One region of the Variovorax sp. P4_D9 genome, then DNA from elsewhere that is predicted to be linked to it. Evidence: predicted binding sites of a transcription regulator. Region 1 holds the regulator's gene; each other region holds the start of a gene.
The links. Region 1 encodes FNR, which switches genes on or off when oxygen is low (the NO sensors DNR and NnrR bind a similar motif). Its sites were predicted from a motif close to TTGATNNNNATCAA; they were not measured.
Positions count from the first base shown of each region.

Region 1 (4,993 bases):
GAATTCGACCAGGTGCGCCGCGCCGACGGTTTCGAAGTCGACCCGACCCTGGCACATGATCGCCATGATCACCGCGCGCCGCAGCACGTCGTCGCGCGTCAGCGCCAGGCCGCGCACCACCGGCAGCCGGCCCTGGTCGAGCAGGTCGTAGTACTCCTCGAGCGTCTTGGCGTTCTGGCTGTAGGTGGCGCCGATACGGCCGATCGCCGATACGCCCAGGGCCACCAGGTCGCAATCCGGCTGTGTGCTGTAGCCCTGGAAGTTGCGGTGCAGCCGGCCCTGCCGCTTGGCCACAGCCAGGGCATCGTCGGGCAGTGCGAAATGGTCCATGCCGATGTAGACATAGCCGGCCGCGGTCAGCGCGGCGATCGAGCGCGACAGCATCTCGACCTTGGTCGCCGCGTCGGGCAGGGTCTCGGTGGCGATGCGGCGCTGGGCCTTGAAGCGCTCGGGCAGGTGGGCGTAGGCGTAGAGCGCAATGCGATCGGGCCGCAGGGCGCAGACCTGCGCCAGCGTGCGGTCGAAGGAGGCGGCGCTCTGGCGCGGCAATCCGTAGATCAGGTCGACGTTGACCGAATCGAATCCCAGTCCTCGGGCGGTGGCCATCAGGTCGAACACCTGCTCGGCGGGTTGGATCCGGTGCACCGCCTTCTGGACGTCGGGGTCGAAGTCCTGGACCCCGAAGCTGAGCCGGTTGAAGCCCAGCGCGGCCAGCGTCACGAGGCGCTCGCGGTCGACGGTGCGCGGGTCGATCTCGATCGAATGTTCGCCGTCGGGCGTCAGCGTGAAGGCGTCGCGCAGCATGGCCATGAGCTGCCGCAGGGAGGCATCGTCGAGGAAGGTGGGCGTGCCGCCGCCGAGGTGGAGTTGGCGCACGACCGCACCGCGGCCGAGCTTCTCGACCTGCAGCGAGATCTCGCGGGCCAGGTAGTCCAGGTACTCGCCGCCCTTGCTCTTGTGCTTGGTCACGATCTTGTTGCAAGCGCAGTAGTAGCAGAGCGACTCGCAGAACGGGATGTGCACGTAGAGCGACAGCGCCCGGGCGCTGGCACCAGCCCCACCGCGCTGCTCGAGCGACTGCGCATAGTCCTCGGCCGTGAAGGCGTCGACAAAGCGGTCCGCGGTCGGATAGGAGGTGTAGCGCGGCCCCGGGACGTCGAATTGATTCAGCACGGCCGGCGTGGGCGCCGGGAGGGACGGCGTAAGAACGGGAGCGGAGGCAAGGAGCATCGCGGGCGACGGCAAGGGCTTTGGTGTGTCACTATGCCGCTGTCGCGACCCGCAATCATTGACCTGGGTCAAGCATCCGGCCCACTGCCCATCGGACAATCCCCCCATGACCTCGACTGCATCAATGAAACCAGAAAATATCAAGGTCGCCTGTTCCAACTGCAATCTGCGCGAACTCTGCATGCCGGTGGGCCTGGCGCCCGGCGAACTGCAGCGCATCGACGATATCGTCGCCACGCGGCGCAAGGTCAAGCGGCGCGAGACCCTGTTCCGCAACGGCGAGCCCTTCACCTCGCTCTATGCGATCCGCACCGGCGTCTTCAAGACCCGGGTCACCAGCGAGGACGGGCGCGACCAGGTCACGGGTTTCCAGATGGCGGGCGAGATCATCGGGCTCGACGGCATCGTCAACGACCAGCACACCTGCGACGCCGTGGCGCTGGAGGATTCCGAGGTCTGCGTGATGCCCTTCGACCGCATCGAGGAGCTGTCGCGCGAAGTCACGGCGCTGCAGCGCCACGTGCACCAGATCATGAGCCGCGAGATCGTCCGCGAGCACGGCGTGATGCTGCTGCTCGGCAGCATGCGGGCCGAGGAGCGGCTGGCGGCCTTCCTGCTGAACCTGGTGCAGCGGCTGCATGCGCGCGGCTTCTCGCGCTCCGAGCTGGTGCTGCGCATGACCCGCGAAGAGATCGGCAGCTATCTCGGGCTCAAGCTCGAGACCGTCAGCCGGACACTGTCGAGATTCGCGGCCGACGGCATCGTCGAGGTCGAGCAGCGCAATGTGCGCATCCTCGACCCCGAGGCGCTCCGGCACATCGTCAATCCGCCGGGTAGTTGATTTCGCGCGCCGAGCGGGTCAACATCAGCGTCAGCGCGCCCGACCCCATGGCCAGCAGCCAGAAGGTGAAGAACCCGACCGTGTAGACGGCCTGCCGCGAGGCCCCGAGCGCCTCGCCGCGCCAGTGCAGGTCGCCCGGGTCGACCAGCGCGAACACCAGCACCTCGAGTGCGCAAGCCAGCAGGAAGGCCGGCCAGAGAATCCACATCCAGCGCTGCGCCTGCATGGCCTCAGCGCCTCGGGGCCGGGATGTCGGCGCTCGGCGTCAACGCGTGGTTTCGACCGGCCACCGCCGGCATCAGCTTCTTGTCGGGCAGCGTGCGGTTGATTTCCACGCCCTTGCGGTAGTAGTTCTCGTCGACCACCGGATCGGGCGTGCGCAGGGCCAGCCACAGCGTGGTGAAGCTCGCGATCACCACCACGCCCGGCCCGCCGATCACCATCCACACCAGCGGAAAGCGGTACCAGGGCGGACAGGGGCGGATCGCGTCGTTCTCGTCGGTCATCATCGTCTCCTTGGACACCAGGGGGTTCATCGCGGGACCAGGAACACGGCCTTCTCGGACACGCTGCCCAGGCCGCCTTCCGCTCGGACATCGAAGTGCACCTTGTGCGAGCCGGCCGGTGCCGCGCCGTAGGGCAGCTGCAGCCGGACCGCCACCCAGCGCGACTGCGCCGGCGCGACCTCGACCACGGATTCCGAGGACACGTGCAGCCCTTCGAGGCCGCTTGCCTCGATCCGGTAGCGCTGCACCTGCTCGGTGGCATTCATGATCTGCAGGCGATAGACATTCTCGAGTTGGCCGCCCTCGACGATGCGCGCCAGCGACGCGCGATCGCGCACGACGTCGACCTTGAGCGGCGTGCGCGTCACCAGGCTGGCGAGCAGGCCGATGCACAGCACGCCCAATATCGTGGTGTAGATCAGCACCCGCGGCCGCAGCACGCGGCGCAGCACCTGCTGCGGCGTCCAGCGTCCGGCCATGCTGTTCTGGGTGGCATAGCGGATCAGGCCGCGCGGGGTCTCCATCTTGTCCATGACGATGTTGCAGGCGTCCACGCAGAGGCCGCAGCCGATGCATTCGAACTGCAGGCCCTGGCGGATATCGATCCCCGTCGGGCAGACCTGCACGCACAGCTTGCAGTCGATGCAGTGGCCGAGCGCCGGCGCCGCGGCTGCCCGCGCCTTGGCCGGCACGCCGCGCGGCTCTCCGCGCGCGGCGTCATAGCTGACGATCAGCGTGTCTCGGTCGAACATCGCGCTCTGGAAGCGCGCATAGGGGCACATGTACTTGCACACCTGCTCGCGCATGAAGCCGGCGTTGCCGTAGGTCGCAAAGCCGTAGAACAAGACCCAGAAGATTTCCCAGGAGCCCATGCGGGTCTGCAGGAACTCCATGGCCAGTTCGCGGATCGGCGTGAAGTAGCCGACGAAGGTGAAGCCGGTCCAGAGCCCGATCGAGATCCAGACCACATGCTTGAACCACTTCTTGACCAGCTTCTCGGTCGAGAAGTCGCCGCTGTCGAGTCGCATCCGCGCTATGCGGCTGCCTTCGATCTTCTCCTCGACCCACATGAAGATCTCGGTGTAGACGGTCTGCGGGCAGGCATAGCCGCACCACAGGCGGCCCGCCACCGCGGTGAACAGGAACAGCGAAAGGGCCGAGATCACCAGCAGCCCGGTCAGGTAGATCAGGTCCTGCGGATAGAGCACCAGTCCGAACAGGAAGAAGCGCCGCGCGCCGAGGTCGAACAGCACGGCCTGGCGCTGGCCCCACTCCAGCCACGGCAGTCCGTAGAACACCAGCTGCGTCGCGAACACCAACGCCCAGCGCCAGCGAGCGAAATAGCCGCTGACGCTGCGCGGATAGATCTTCTTGTGGGCCGCGTAGAGGCCGACGCCCTCCTCGACCGGCGCGATCGGAATCACGGTGCGCGGCGGCGGCGTCGGTCCGGGCAGGGAATCGCTCATGGGGACCTCAGGCCATCGCCTTCATTGCCCTGCGGCGGCCGACTTGTTGGACAGGCCCCAGACGTAGGCGGTCAGCACATGGATCTGTGCCTCGGTCAGGCGACCCTGCTGCGCCGGCATCTGGTTGGTCTTGCCGCCATTGATCATCGCGATGATCGCCTCCTGCCCGTAGCCGTGCAGCCAGATCTTGTCGGCCAGGTTCGGAGCACCCACCGCAGGGTTGCCGACGCCGCCGATGCCGTGGCAGGCCGCGCAGACCGTGAACTTGCTCTTGCCGAGTCCGGCGCGCACCGAGTCGTGCGGGCTGCCCGACAGGCTCAGCACGTAGTTGGCGAGGTTCTTGACGTCCTCGGCCGAACCGACCGCCTCGGCCATCGGCGGCATCACGCCGACGCGGCCGAGCGCGATGGTCTCGTGGATCTTCTCGGGCGTGCCGCCGTGCAGCCATTCGCCATCAGTCAGGTTCGGGAAGCCCTTGCTGCCGCGCGCATCCGAGCCGTGGCACTGCGCGCAGTTGTTGAGGAACAGGCGCTCGCCGATCGCCATCGCGCCGGCATCGCCGGCCAGGCGTTCGACCGGCTGGGCCGAGTAGGCGGCGTAGACCGGCGCCAGTTCGGCGTTGGCCCTCTCGACATCCTTGGCGTATTCGCCCTGGGTGCTCCAGGCGAGCGTGCCGCGGTAGCTGCCGAGGCCCGGGAACACCACCAGGTAGCCGATGCCGAACACGATGGTCAGCACGAACAGGCCCATCCACCAGCGCGGCAACGGGTTGTTCATCTCGCGCAAGTCTTCGTCCCAGACGTGGCCGGTGGTGTTGTCGGTGCTGGCCGGGCCGCGGAAGCGTGCGGTCAGCCACAGCAGCAGTGCGCAGGCCAGGATGCCGCCAAGCGAGATGGCGGTCACGAAGTGCGACCAGAAGTCGCTGGTGAAGTCACTCATGAGGGGTCCTC
Region 1 covers NZ_JBFUIU010000016.1:14,966-19,958, reverse strand. Annotated here, with positions in the region: gene hemN (oxygen-independent coproporphyrinogen III oxidase) at 1-1,230, opposite strand, end outside; gene fnr (fumarate/nitrate reduction transcriptional regulator Fnr) at 1,355-2,071, shown strand; gene AC1DY5_RS03445 (hypothetical protein) at 2,052-2,297, opposite strand; gene AC1DY5_RS03440 (FixH family protein) at 2,302-2,607, opposite strand; gene ccoG (cytochrome c oxidase accessory protein CcoG) at 2,604-4,043, opposite strand; gene ccoP (cytochrome-c oxidase, cbb3-type subunit III) at 4,065-4,982, opposite strand; gene AC1DY5_RS03425 (cbb3-type cytochrome oxidase subunit 3) at 4,979-4,993, opposite strand, start outside.

Region 2 (4,993 bases), on a different contig from region 1:
CGACATGCTGCTGGCGGCCGGCGTCCATGGAGCGCAGCGCCTCTGCGACGCCGGCTTCCTGTTGCGCGTGCTGCCCGACGCCGAACTGACGGCCGAGGTGCTGGTGCACGCCCGGCGCATCGCGATGCTGGCGCCCGCGGCCGCTCGCCTCAACAAGGCGACCTTCGCCGCACTGCGGCAGGCCGGCGCGCAGCAGGCGGTCGCGTCGCTGATCGCGGGCGCCTACGATTACGCCGATTCCGCCGAGCACCGCGAAGGCATCGCGGCCTTTCTCGCCAAGCGGCCTCCCGTCTTTTGAGATTTCCATGACCGACACTCCCAACGCAAACCTCTTCGCCGTGCTGCGCTCGGCTTTCCCTGCCGACCTCGACGCCATCGCGGTCGAGACCGACGACGGCCTGTTCTATTCGTGGCGCGACCTCGACCGCGCCAGCGCGATGATCGCCAACCTGCTGGATGCGCTGGGCCTCGAGAAGGGCGCCCGCATCGCGGTCCAGGTCGAGAAGTCGGTCGAGGCCATGATGCTGTACCTGGCGACCTTGCGCGCCGGCTATGTCTTCCTGCCGCTCAACACCGCCTACCGGGGCGCCGAGATCGAGTATTTCATCGGCAACGCCGAGCCGGCCGTGGTGGTCTGCAGCAGCGCCAATGTCTCGTGGGTCGACCCGATCGCGTCCGCTGCCGGCACCCGCCATGTCTTCACGCTCGACGACAACCGCAGCGGCACACTGCTCGAGGTGGCCGCCAGCTGCAGCGACCGGCACGATGTCGCCCTGAAGAGCGAGGACGATCTCGCCGCGATCATCTACACCAGCGGCACCACCGGCCGCAGCAAGGGCGCGATGCTGACGCACCGCAACCTGTCGTCGAACGCCGAAGTGCTGAAGGACTACTGGGGCTGGCGCAGCGGCGATGTGCTGATCCACGCGCTGCCGATTTTCCATGTGCACGGGCTCTTCGTCGCGATCCACGGCGCGCTGATCAGCGGCAGCAAGATGTTCTGGCTCAACCGCTTCGACCCTGCGCGCGTCGTCGCCCGGCTGCCCGAGGCGACCGTCTTCATGGGCGTGCCGACCCTCTACGTGCGCATGCTGGCCGAACGCGGGCTAACGAAAAAGGCCTGCCGCAACATGCGGGTCTTCATCTCCGGTTCGGCGCCGCTGCTGATCGACACCTTCAATGCCTGGCGCGAGCGCACCGGCCACACCATCCTCGAGCGCTACGGCATGAGCGAGACCGCCATGCTGACCTCCAACCCCTACAGCCCGGTGCAGGGCGAACGCCGTGGCGACACGGTCGGCTTCCCCTTGCCGGGCGTGCACCTGCGGGTGCGCGACGATGCCGGCGAGCCATGCCCGACCGACGAGATCGGCCATATCGAAGTCGACGGCCCGAACGTGTTCGCCGGCTATTGGCGCATGCCGGAGAAGACCCGGGAAGAGTTCACGACCGACGGCTACTTCAAGACCGGCGACGTCGGCAAGATCGACGGACTCGGCTACGTCACGATCGTCGGGCGCAGCAAGGACCTGATCATCAGCGGCGGCTACAACGTCTATCCGGCTGAAGTCGAGGCCTACATAAACGAATTGGCCGGGGTTGCCGAGAGCGCCATCGTCGGCGTGCCGCACGCCGACTTCGGGGAGGTCGGCGTGGCGATCGTGACGGCGCGGGCGGGTGCCTCGATCGATGGCGACGCGATCATTGCCGAGCTCAAGGCGAAGCTCGCCAACTTCAAGATCCCAAAGCAGTGCTTCGTGGTGGCCGAACTGCCGCGCAATGCGATGGGCAAGGTGCAGAAGGCGTTGCTGCGCGAGCAGCACAAGGGGCTGTTCGCGCCCAGGGATTGAGGCGCTGCGCCTACTGCACCAGCAGCACCGAGATGTCGGTCTCGGACACCACTTTGGTTGCGACCGATCCCATCAGCGCCCGGCCGAAGAGGCCATGGCCGTGCGTGCCCATCACGATCAGTTCGGCGCCGCTGGCATCGGCGGCCTTGAGGATCTCTTCGGCAGCATGGCCGTGGCGCTGGTCGACCGTGTAGTTGGTGATGCCGTAGCTCGCGAGCTTGATCTTGACCGGCTCGACGACCTTGGCCGTTTCCTCGGCGTAGTAGTCGCGCACGGATTCCTTGCTCAGGTGGCGCGTGACATGGCCCGGCACGCCGATGCAGACATGGACCACCACCAGTTGGTTGCCATCGATGAACATGTTGCGATGCTTCGCCAGGTAGTCGAGCGCCTTCGTCGTGTGGTCGCTGCCGTCAACGGCGATCAGGATCTTCATGCGTGGCCTCTTTGATTGATTCTCGATGCGCGGTGAAGGCACCGCGTGCGGCGTTTATAAACCGGACTCAGCGCAGCACCAAGACCGGCAGATCCGAATGGGTGAGCACATGCTGGGTCTCGCTGCCCAGCAGCAGGCGCTTGATGCCCTGGCGTCCGTGCGAGGCCATCACGATCGTGTCGCTGCCGTGCTTCTTGGCGGCCGCGATGATCGCCTCGCCCACCAGGTCGGCACTGACCGTCGTGGTCTGGATCCGGACGCCGCTGGCCTCGGCCTGCTTGGCGATCTCGTCGAGCGTGGCTTGCGCCGATTCGGCCCATTGCTTTTCGATCCGTCCGATGTCTTCGGGCGTGAAGACCGCGGCGCCGTCGAAGTAGTTGGTCGGATAGCGTGGCACCACGGTCAGCGCCACCAACTCGGCGCCGCTCTGCGCGGCCAGTGCGATGGCGCTCGTCACGGCCTTCTTCGAGAGCAGGGAGCCGTCGGTGGCGACCAGGATTCGCTTGAACATGAATGCTCCTGTGATTGAACCAGCAGCAGCTTAATACAAGGGCCGCAAAACCTGGCTTGATTCAGCGCAAGCGTGGAAGGGAATGCGCGGCCGGCCGGTCTCAGCCGTGCAGCCCCTTCCAGAGCATGTAGGCCGCCAGCAGGTACAGGATGCTCCCGAACACGCGCTTGAGCTTGGCGACCGGCAGCTTGTGTGCGGCTCGCGCGCCGAACGGCGCCACGACGAAGCTGCAGACCGCGATCACGGCCAGCGCTGGCAGCCAGATGTAGCCGAAAGAGCCTGCCGGCAGGTCTTGCACCGACCGGCCGCTGGCCACGTAGCCGACCACGTTGGCGACCGCGATCGGGAAGCCCAGTGCGGCGCTGGTGGCGACCGCATTGTGGATCGCGACGTTGCACCAGGTCATGAAAGGCACGCTGATGAAGCCACCGCCGGCGCCCACCAGGCCGGAGATGAAGCCGATCGCACCGCCGGCGCCGAACTGGCCTGCGCTGCCCGGCATCTGGCGCGTCGGCTTGGGCTTCTTGTCGAGGAACATCTGGGTGGCCGAGAAACCGACGAAGAGAGCGAAGAAGATCGCCAGCGCGCTGCCCTTGAGCAGGCTGAAGACGCCGAGGCTGCCGAGCAGGCTGCCGGCCACGATGCCGGGCGCCAGCCGCTTGACGATGTCCCAGCGCACCGCGCCGCGCTTGTGATGCGCGCGCACGCTCGAGRTCGAGGTGAATATGATGGTCGCCATCGAGGTCGCAATCGCCATCTTGACCGACAGGTCGGCGGCGACGCCGCGGTGGCCCAGGATGATCGTGATGAACGGCACCATCAGCATGCCGCCGCCGATGCCGAGCAGGCCGGCAAGGAATCCGGTGCCGACACCGAGCAGGGCGAGTTCGGCGATCAGCGGGGCTTCAATCATCATTGGCGCGGTTCCAGAAAAAAGCCACGGCACCCGTTGCGGGTGCCGTGGCTGTCAAAGAAAAGGTGTCTGCGAGTGTGAGCCGAACCCGCATCCTGAACCAGGGTTCAGGTGGGCGAGGTCAGCAAGGCTTCGGGTTCATCTGACGCGAGATGATCACACCCGCCAAGCGATGTTCCAAGCCCTGCTCCGTAGAGCATTGGTACAAGGAAATATAAAGCCCGGCTTCGCACCGCAGACGATGCGTATTTTACGCCCGCTGCCGCTGCAGCGGCCAACCGTCAGAGTAAATGTCCGTCGCCGGCCAGGGCCTGATCGAGGCGCTGGACCAGTTGCGCGGCGCGGGCGTCTTCTTCGGGGGCGTCGGGGGCCGCTGCAGCAGGCGCAGGCACAGGTGCCGGCGCGGCTTCGCGCTGCACCAGGTCGAAGGCCAGATTCAGCGAGGCCAGCACCGCGATCCGGTCGCGCGCCTTGACCTTGCCGGCGTCGCGGATCTTGCACATCGCAGCATCGACGCGTTCGACCGCTTCGCGCAGTTGCGCTTCGCCGCCTTCGGGGCAGCCGAGCAGGTAGCTCTGGCCCATGATCTGGACTTCAATTTGTTTCATCAGGGAGCGCTGGCGTCTTGGCCGGGATCGGCGGGCAGTTGGTCGAGCAGGGCATCGAGCCGCGTGCGCGCCGCGGCAAGCCGCGATTTGAGGGTGTCACGTTCGCGCGTGAGCGCGTCGACCTGGTCCTGAAGCAGCGCATTGGTGCGCTGTACTTCCTCATGGCGCACGAGCAGGCGTTCGACGCGCTCGGCGATCTGGTCAATACGGCTCGGTGCAGGCATGGAGGACGATTGTAGTTACCGGCGCTGCCGCGATTTCATCGCCGCGCGGAAGGCATATGCCAACAAACCCTACAATTCCGCGCGTTGGTGCTCGTGCCGCGGTTCACGCGTCGCAGTTCAACGGGAAGCAGGAGGCGAAGCCCATCGGGCCGAGCCAACCTGCGCTGCCCCCGCAACGGTCAAGCAGCCGGCATCCTCGGATGCCGCCCTCGTCAATCAGCCACTGGGCGCCCTGAAACAGGTGCCTGGGAAGGCGGCGAGGGTTGTGCTGCCAGCCCGGATACCGGCCAACGAGGCGGCCGCCGCATGGCTAGAAGCTGACGGTGGCCATGACGTCCAAGCCCGGCGGGGAAGCCGGCGAAGGGCCTTGATCTTTTGTCGCTTCCATGAATATCTGCGTTTTTTCCGCGCGCGCTCCCCGCAGTGCTTCGCCGTGGCGGCGTCCGCGCGC
Region 2 covers NZ_JBFUIU010000254.1:5,872-10,864, forward strand. Annotated here, with positions in the region: gene AC1DY5_RS25115 (enoyl-CoA hydratase/isomerase family protein) at 1-298, shown strand, start outside; gene AC1DY5_RS25120 (malonate--CoA ligase) at 306-1,850, shown strand; gene AC1DY5_RS25125 (universal stress protein) at 1,861-2,286, opposite strand; gene AC1DY5_RS25130 (universal stress protein) at 2,354-2,797, opposite strand; gene AC1DY5_RS25135 (sulfite exporter TauE/SafE family protein) at 2,898-3,713, opposite strand; gene AC1DY5_RS25140 (cell division protein ZapA) at 3,992-4,318, opposite strand; gene AC1DY5_RS25145 (DUF904 domain-containing protein) at 4,318-4,542, opposite strand; cobalamin riboswitch at 4,612-4,848, shown strand; partial or broken gene AC1DY5_RS25150 (TonB-dependent receptor) at 4,929-4,993, shown strand, end outside.
Region 2: AC1DY5_RS25130 (universal stress protein) is a predicted target of FNR. The motif match lies at 2,854-2,867, and genes of this name have one in related genera.

Region 3 (4,993 bases), on a different contig from region 1:
GCTGGCTGTCGGACGATTGGTCGTGCTCGTGAGGCAGGCGCGGGGCCGATTCACCGCCCTGCTCGACCTTGGTGTTGCCTCCTCCTGCATCCTTCAGACCGTCGGTCTTGGCGGGATCCTTCCTCTGCGTTGCCATGGCTTGCTCCTTTGTCAGGTCCATGCTTGTCGCACCGCAGCGCCGCGACCGCGGTAGGACCGGCCTTCGCTGCGCTGTAGGATGGTCGGCGAAATGACAGAGCCGCCCGATTTCCTCCGCATCCACGCCTACCAGAGCCTGCAGTTCGGGCCCCGGCTGATCGTGCTGGGCGGCGTGCACGGCGACGAGACCTGCGGCAGCGCCGGCATCGAGCGCATCGTGGCGGCGCTCGATGCCGGTTCGCTTCAGCTGTTGCGCGGCCAGCTCAGCCTGGTGCCGGTGGCCAATCCGCTGGCGCGGCGGCGGCTGCGTCGCGAAGGCGAGCGCAACCTCAATCGCCTGTTCCGGCCGACCGCGCCGGGCGACGCGCCGGGCGACTACGAGGCCCGGATCACCGATCTGCTGTGTCCGCTGCTGGACCGCCACGAGGTGCTGCTCGACCTGCATTCGTTCCAGAGCGAGGGCGAGGCCTTCGCGATGATCGGGCCGCGCGACAACCAGGGCACGCTCGAACCCTTCGCGCGCGCCTTCGAGGAAGGCCAGCTGGCCTTGCACCTGGGCACGCCGCGCGTGGTCGAGGGCTGGCTCGACATCTATGCCTCCGGCCTGGCGCAGCGCGGACAGGCCGCCGACGAGGCGGCGCTGGCCTTCGGCTGGGGCACCAACGAATACATGCGCAGCCGCGGCGGCTACGGCGTGACGCTCGAATGCGGGCAGCACGAAGACCCGTCGGCGCCGGAGGTCGCGTACCGGGCCATCCTGTCGACCTTGCGGCTGCTGGGGATGATCGAGCCCGACCCGGCCGTGTCGCCGCCGCTGGCGCCCTCGCTGCTGCGGCTGGTCAGCGTCACCGACCGTCTGCACCAGGAGGACCAGTTCGTGCGCGAGTGGGCCACCTTCGATGCGGTGGCGCGTGGCGAAGCGATCGGCGTACGCGAGGACGGCAGCGTGCTGCATGCCGACCGCGACGGCTTCATCGTGTTCCCGAACGCCGAGGCGCTGCCGGGCACCGAATGGTTCTATTTCGCGGTGGAGAGCGACCGCGACCTGACGCGCCGGGCCTGATCAACCCCGCTTGGTCGCGATCAACGGCTTCACGTCCGGCGCCTTGACGCGCGGCCGGTCGGCCTCGACCGCCGTCAGCGCCTCGACTTCCTTCATGCTCGCCAGGCTGCGCCGCGTGAGGTCCTGATACGTGCGCGTGCCTTCCAGCTTCCAGGCCACTTCTTGGTCGCTCAGTTCGCGCATCACCTTCGCGGGCATGCCGGCAGCGAGCGATCGCGCGGGGATCTTCTTGCCGGCGGGCACGAACGCGCAGGCCGCGAGGATCGCCGCCTCGCCGATCTCGGCCTCATCCATGACGACCGCGTTCATGCCGACCAGCGCGTTGCGCCGCACGATGCAGCTGTGCAGCACCGCGCCATGGCCGATGTGGCCGTTCTCCTCGACCACCGTGTCCTGGGCGGGAAAGCCGTGCACGACACAGGTGTCCTGCACATTGGAGCCGCGCTCCAGCACGATGCGGCCGAAGTCGCCGCGCAGCACGGCGCAGGGCCCGACATAGCAGTCCGGACCGACGATCACGTCGCCGATCAGCACCGCGGTCGGATGCACATAGGCGCTCGGATCGACGACCGGCACCACCCCTTCGATGGAATAACAAGGCACGGCAATCTCCGTTGTTTCTGAATGGGAAGCAGGAATAAGGGTAATCCCTTGGCAAGTTTGACTTGCGTCAAGCTTTTCTCGATCCTATGATTAACCGACCGGTCGGTCAATGATACTTTTGACACCGGTCAAGACCCCCGCCCCACGCCAATACTCAAGACTGGAGACACAGCTTGTCCGAATCACTCGTGCTTGCCGCGCAGCAGGGCCCCGTCCTGACGCTGACGTTGAATCGGCCCGCCGCACTCAACAGCTTCACCGAAGCCATGCACCAGGCGCTGCGCCAGGGGCTGGACGCCGCCGCTGCGAATGCCGAGGTGCGCTGCGTGGTGCTCACGGGGGCGGGCCGCGGCTTCTGCGCCGGCCAGGACCTGGCCGACCCGATGGTCGCGCCCTCGGCGCCCGGCGAGCCGCCCAAGGACCTGGGCCGCACCATCGAAGTGCTCTACAAGCCCCTGGTGCAGCGCCTGCGCTCGATGCCGGTTCCGGTGATCGCCGCGGTCAACGGCGTGGCGGCCGGCGCCGGCGCCAACCTGGCCCTGAATTGCGACTTCGTGCTGGCCGGCGAATCGGCCAGCTTCATCCAGGCCTTCGCCAAGATCGGTCTCGTGCCCGATACCGGCGGCACCTGGCTGCTGCCGCGCATCGTCGGCCGCGCCCGCGCGCTGGGCTTGGCCATGCTGGGCGACAAGCTGTCCGCCGCCGAAGCCGAGCGCATCGGCCTGATCTGGAAGTGCGTAGCCGACGCGGCACTTTCCGAGGAGACCGCCAAGCTCGCGCAGCGCGTGGCCGCAATGCCCGTGAAGGCCCTGGCGGCGACCCGCGCCGCGATCGACGGCGCCCAGCACCTGACCCTCGACCAGGCGCTCGACGCCGAAGCCGCGGTGCAGGCGCAACTGGGCAGCGCCCATGACTACCTCGAGGGCGTGGCCGCCTTCGGCGCCAAGCGCGCGCCCGTCTTCACCGATCGCTAAACAGGGACCCCATGTCGAACCCCACCATCGAAGCGACCCCGCAGCAGACCGCCGAGCTCGTGCGCGAGCGCATGTACGCCAACGACGCCGCCGTGCGCGGCCTGGGCATGGACGTCACCGAGGTGGCGCCGGGCCAGGCCACGGTCACGATGACCGTGCGCGCCGACATGCTCAACGGCCACGCCATCTGCCATGGCGGCTTTCTCGCCACCTTGTGCGACACCGCCTTCGCCTACGCCTGCAATTCGTACAACGAGCTCACCGTGGCCTCGGGCTTCGCGATCGAACTGGTGGCGCCGGCGCGCGAGGGCGACCTCCTCACGGCCCGCAGCGTCGAGCTGTCGAAGGCCGGACGCACTGGCGTCTACGACAGCGAGATCACCAACCAGCGTGGCGAGCGCATCGCGATGTTCCGCGGCCGCTCCTACACCATCAAGGGCAAGCCGGCAGTTGCTGACTGAGCCCGCACAGGAGACACCTATGCCCGTGAAGCAACCCATGCCCGGCGACCTGGACGCCATCGAGACCGCCAGCCGCGACCAGATCGAGGCCCTGCAACTGCAGCGCCTGCGCTGGACCCTGCAGCATGCCTACGACAACGTGCCCCACTACCGCCAGGCCTTCGATGCCAAGGGAGTGCACCCGTCTGACCTGAAGCAGTTGAGCGACCTGTCGAAGTTCCCGTTCACGGCCAAGAAGGACCTGCGCGACAACTACCCGTTCGGCATGTTCGCGGTGCCGCGCCAGCAGGTCGCGCGCATCCATGCGTCCTCGGGCACCACCGGCAAGCCGACCGTGGTGGGCTACACGCTGCAGGACATCAACCACTGGGCCGACCTGGTGGCGCGCTCGATCCGCGCCGCCGGCGGCCGCCGTGGCGACATCGTGCACGTGGCCTACGGCTACGGCCTCTTCACCGGCGGCCTCGGTGCCCACTACGGCGCCGAGCGCGCCGGCTGCACCGTGATCCCGATGTCGGGCGGCCAGACCGAGAAGCAGGTGCAGCTGATCCGCGACTTCCGGCCCGACCTGATCATGGTCACGCCGAGCTATATGCAGGTGATCATCGAGGAGTTCGTGCGCCAGGGGCAGGACCCGCGCGAGTGCTCGCTCAAGGTCGGGATCTTCGGCGCCGAGCCCTGGACCGAGGCCATGCGGCGCGAGATCGAGGGCAAGGCCGGCATCGACGCGGTCGACATCTACGGGCTGTCGGAAGTGATGGGTCCGGGCGTGGCCAGCGAATGCATCGAAACCAAGGATGGCCCGGTGATCTGGGAAGACCACTTCTATCCCGAGATCGTCGACCCCGAGACCGGCGAGGTGCTGCCAGACGGCGAGGAGGGCGAGCTGGTCTTCACTTCGCTCACCAAGGAAGCGCTGCCGATCATCCGCTACCGAACGCGCGACCTCACGCGCCTGCTGCCGCCCACGGCGCGCTCGTTCCGCCGCATGGGCAAGATCGTCGGCCGCTCCGACGACATGCTGATCATCCGCGGCGTCAACGTCTTCCCGACACAGATCGAGGAGATCGTGCTGCAGCACGCCAAGCTGTCGGGCCAGTACCGCATCAACGTCAGCCGCGACGGCCTGCTCGACACCGTGCAGGTGCAGTGCGAACTGCAGCCGCAGGCGGTGTCGGCCACCGACGACGCCGAGCGGCGCGAGATCACGCAGTGGCTGCAGCAGCGCATCAAGACCCTGGTCGGCATCTCCACCCAGGTGGAGGTGCTGGCGCCCGATTCGATCGAACGCACGCTCACCGGCAAGGCGCGGCGCGTGGTCGATTCCCGCCCCAGATAAGCACCGGCCGAAAGGACACACACCATGTACACGCAAGCGATGGACACGATGGGCAAGGAGCCCGGCGACGGCAAGAAGGCGGTGCGCTCGGCCGAGGAGATGCAGCTCGAGCAGCGCTTCGACGCCCGCATCGACGAAGGCGGCTTCATCGAGGCCAAGGACTGGATGCCCGAGCACTACCGCAAGACCCTGGTGCGGCAGATCAGCCAGCACGCGCATTCCGAGATCGTCGGCATGCTGCCCGAGGGCAACTGGATCACGCGCGCGCCCACGCTCAAGCGCAAGGCGATCCTGCTGGCCAAGGTGCAGGACGAGGCCGGCCATGGGCTCTATCTCTATTCGGCCGCCGAGACGCTCGGCACCTCGCGCGACCAGATGGTCGATGCCCTGCACACGGGCCGCGCCAAGTACAGCT
Region 3 covers NZ_JBFUIU010000107.1:4,601-9,593, forward strand. Annotated here, with positions in the region: gene AC1DY5_RS14265 (hypothetical protein) at 1-136, opposite strand, end outside; gene AC1DY5_RS14270 (succinylglutamate desuccinylase/aspartoacylase family protein) at 230-1,201, shown strand; gene AC1DY5_RS14275 (phenylacetic acid degradation protein PaaY) at 1,202-1,804, opposite strand; gene AC1DY5_RS14280 (enoyl-CoA hydratase-related protein) at 1,978-2,778, shown strand; gene paaI (hydroxyphenylacetyl-CoA thioesterase PaaI) at 2,790-3,239, shown strand; gene paaK (phenylacetate--CoA ligase PaaK) at 3,259-4,578, shown strand; gene paaA (1,2-phenylacetyl-CoA epoxidase subunit PaaA) at 4,603-4,993, shown strand, end outside.
Region 3: AC1DY5_RS14275 (phenylacetic acid degradation protein PaaY) is a predicted target of FNR. The motif match lies at 1,862-1,875, and genes of this name have one in related genera.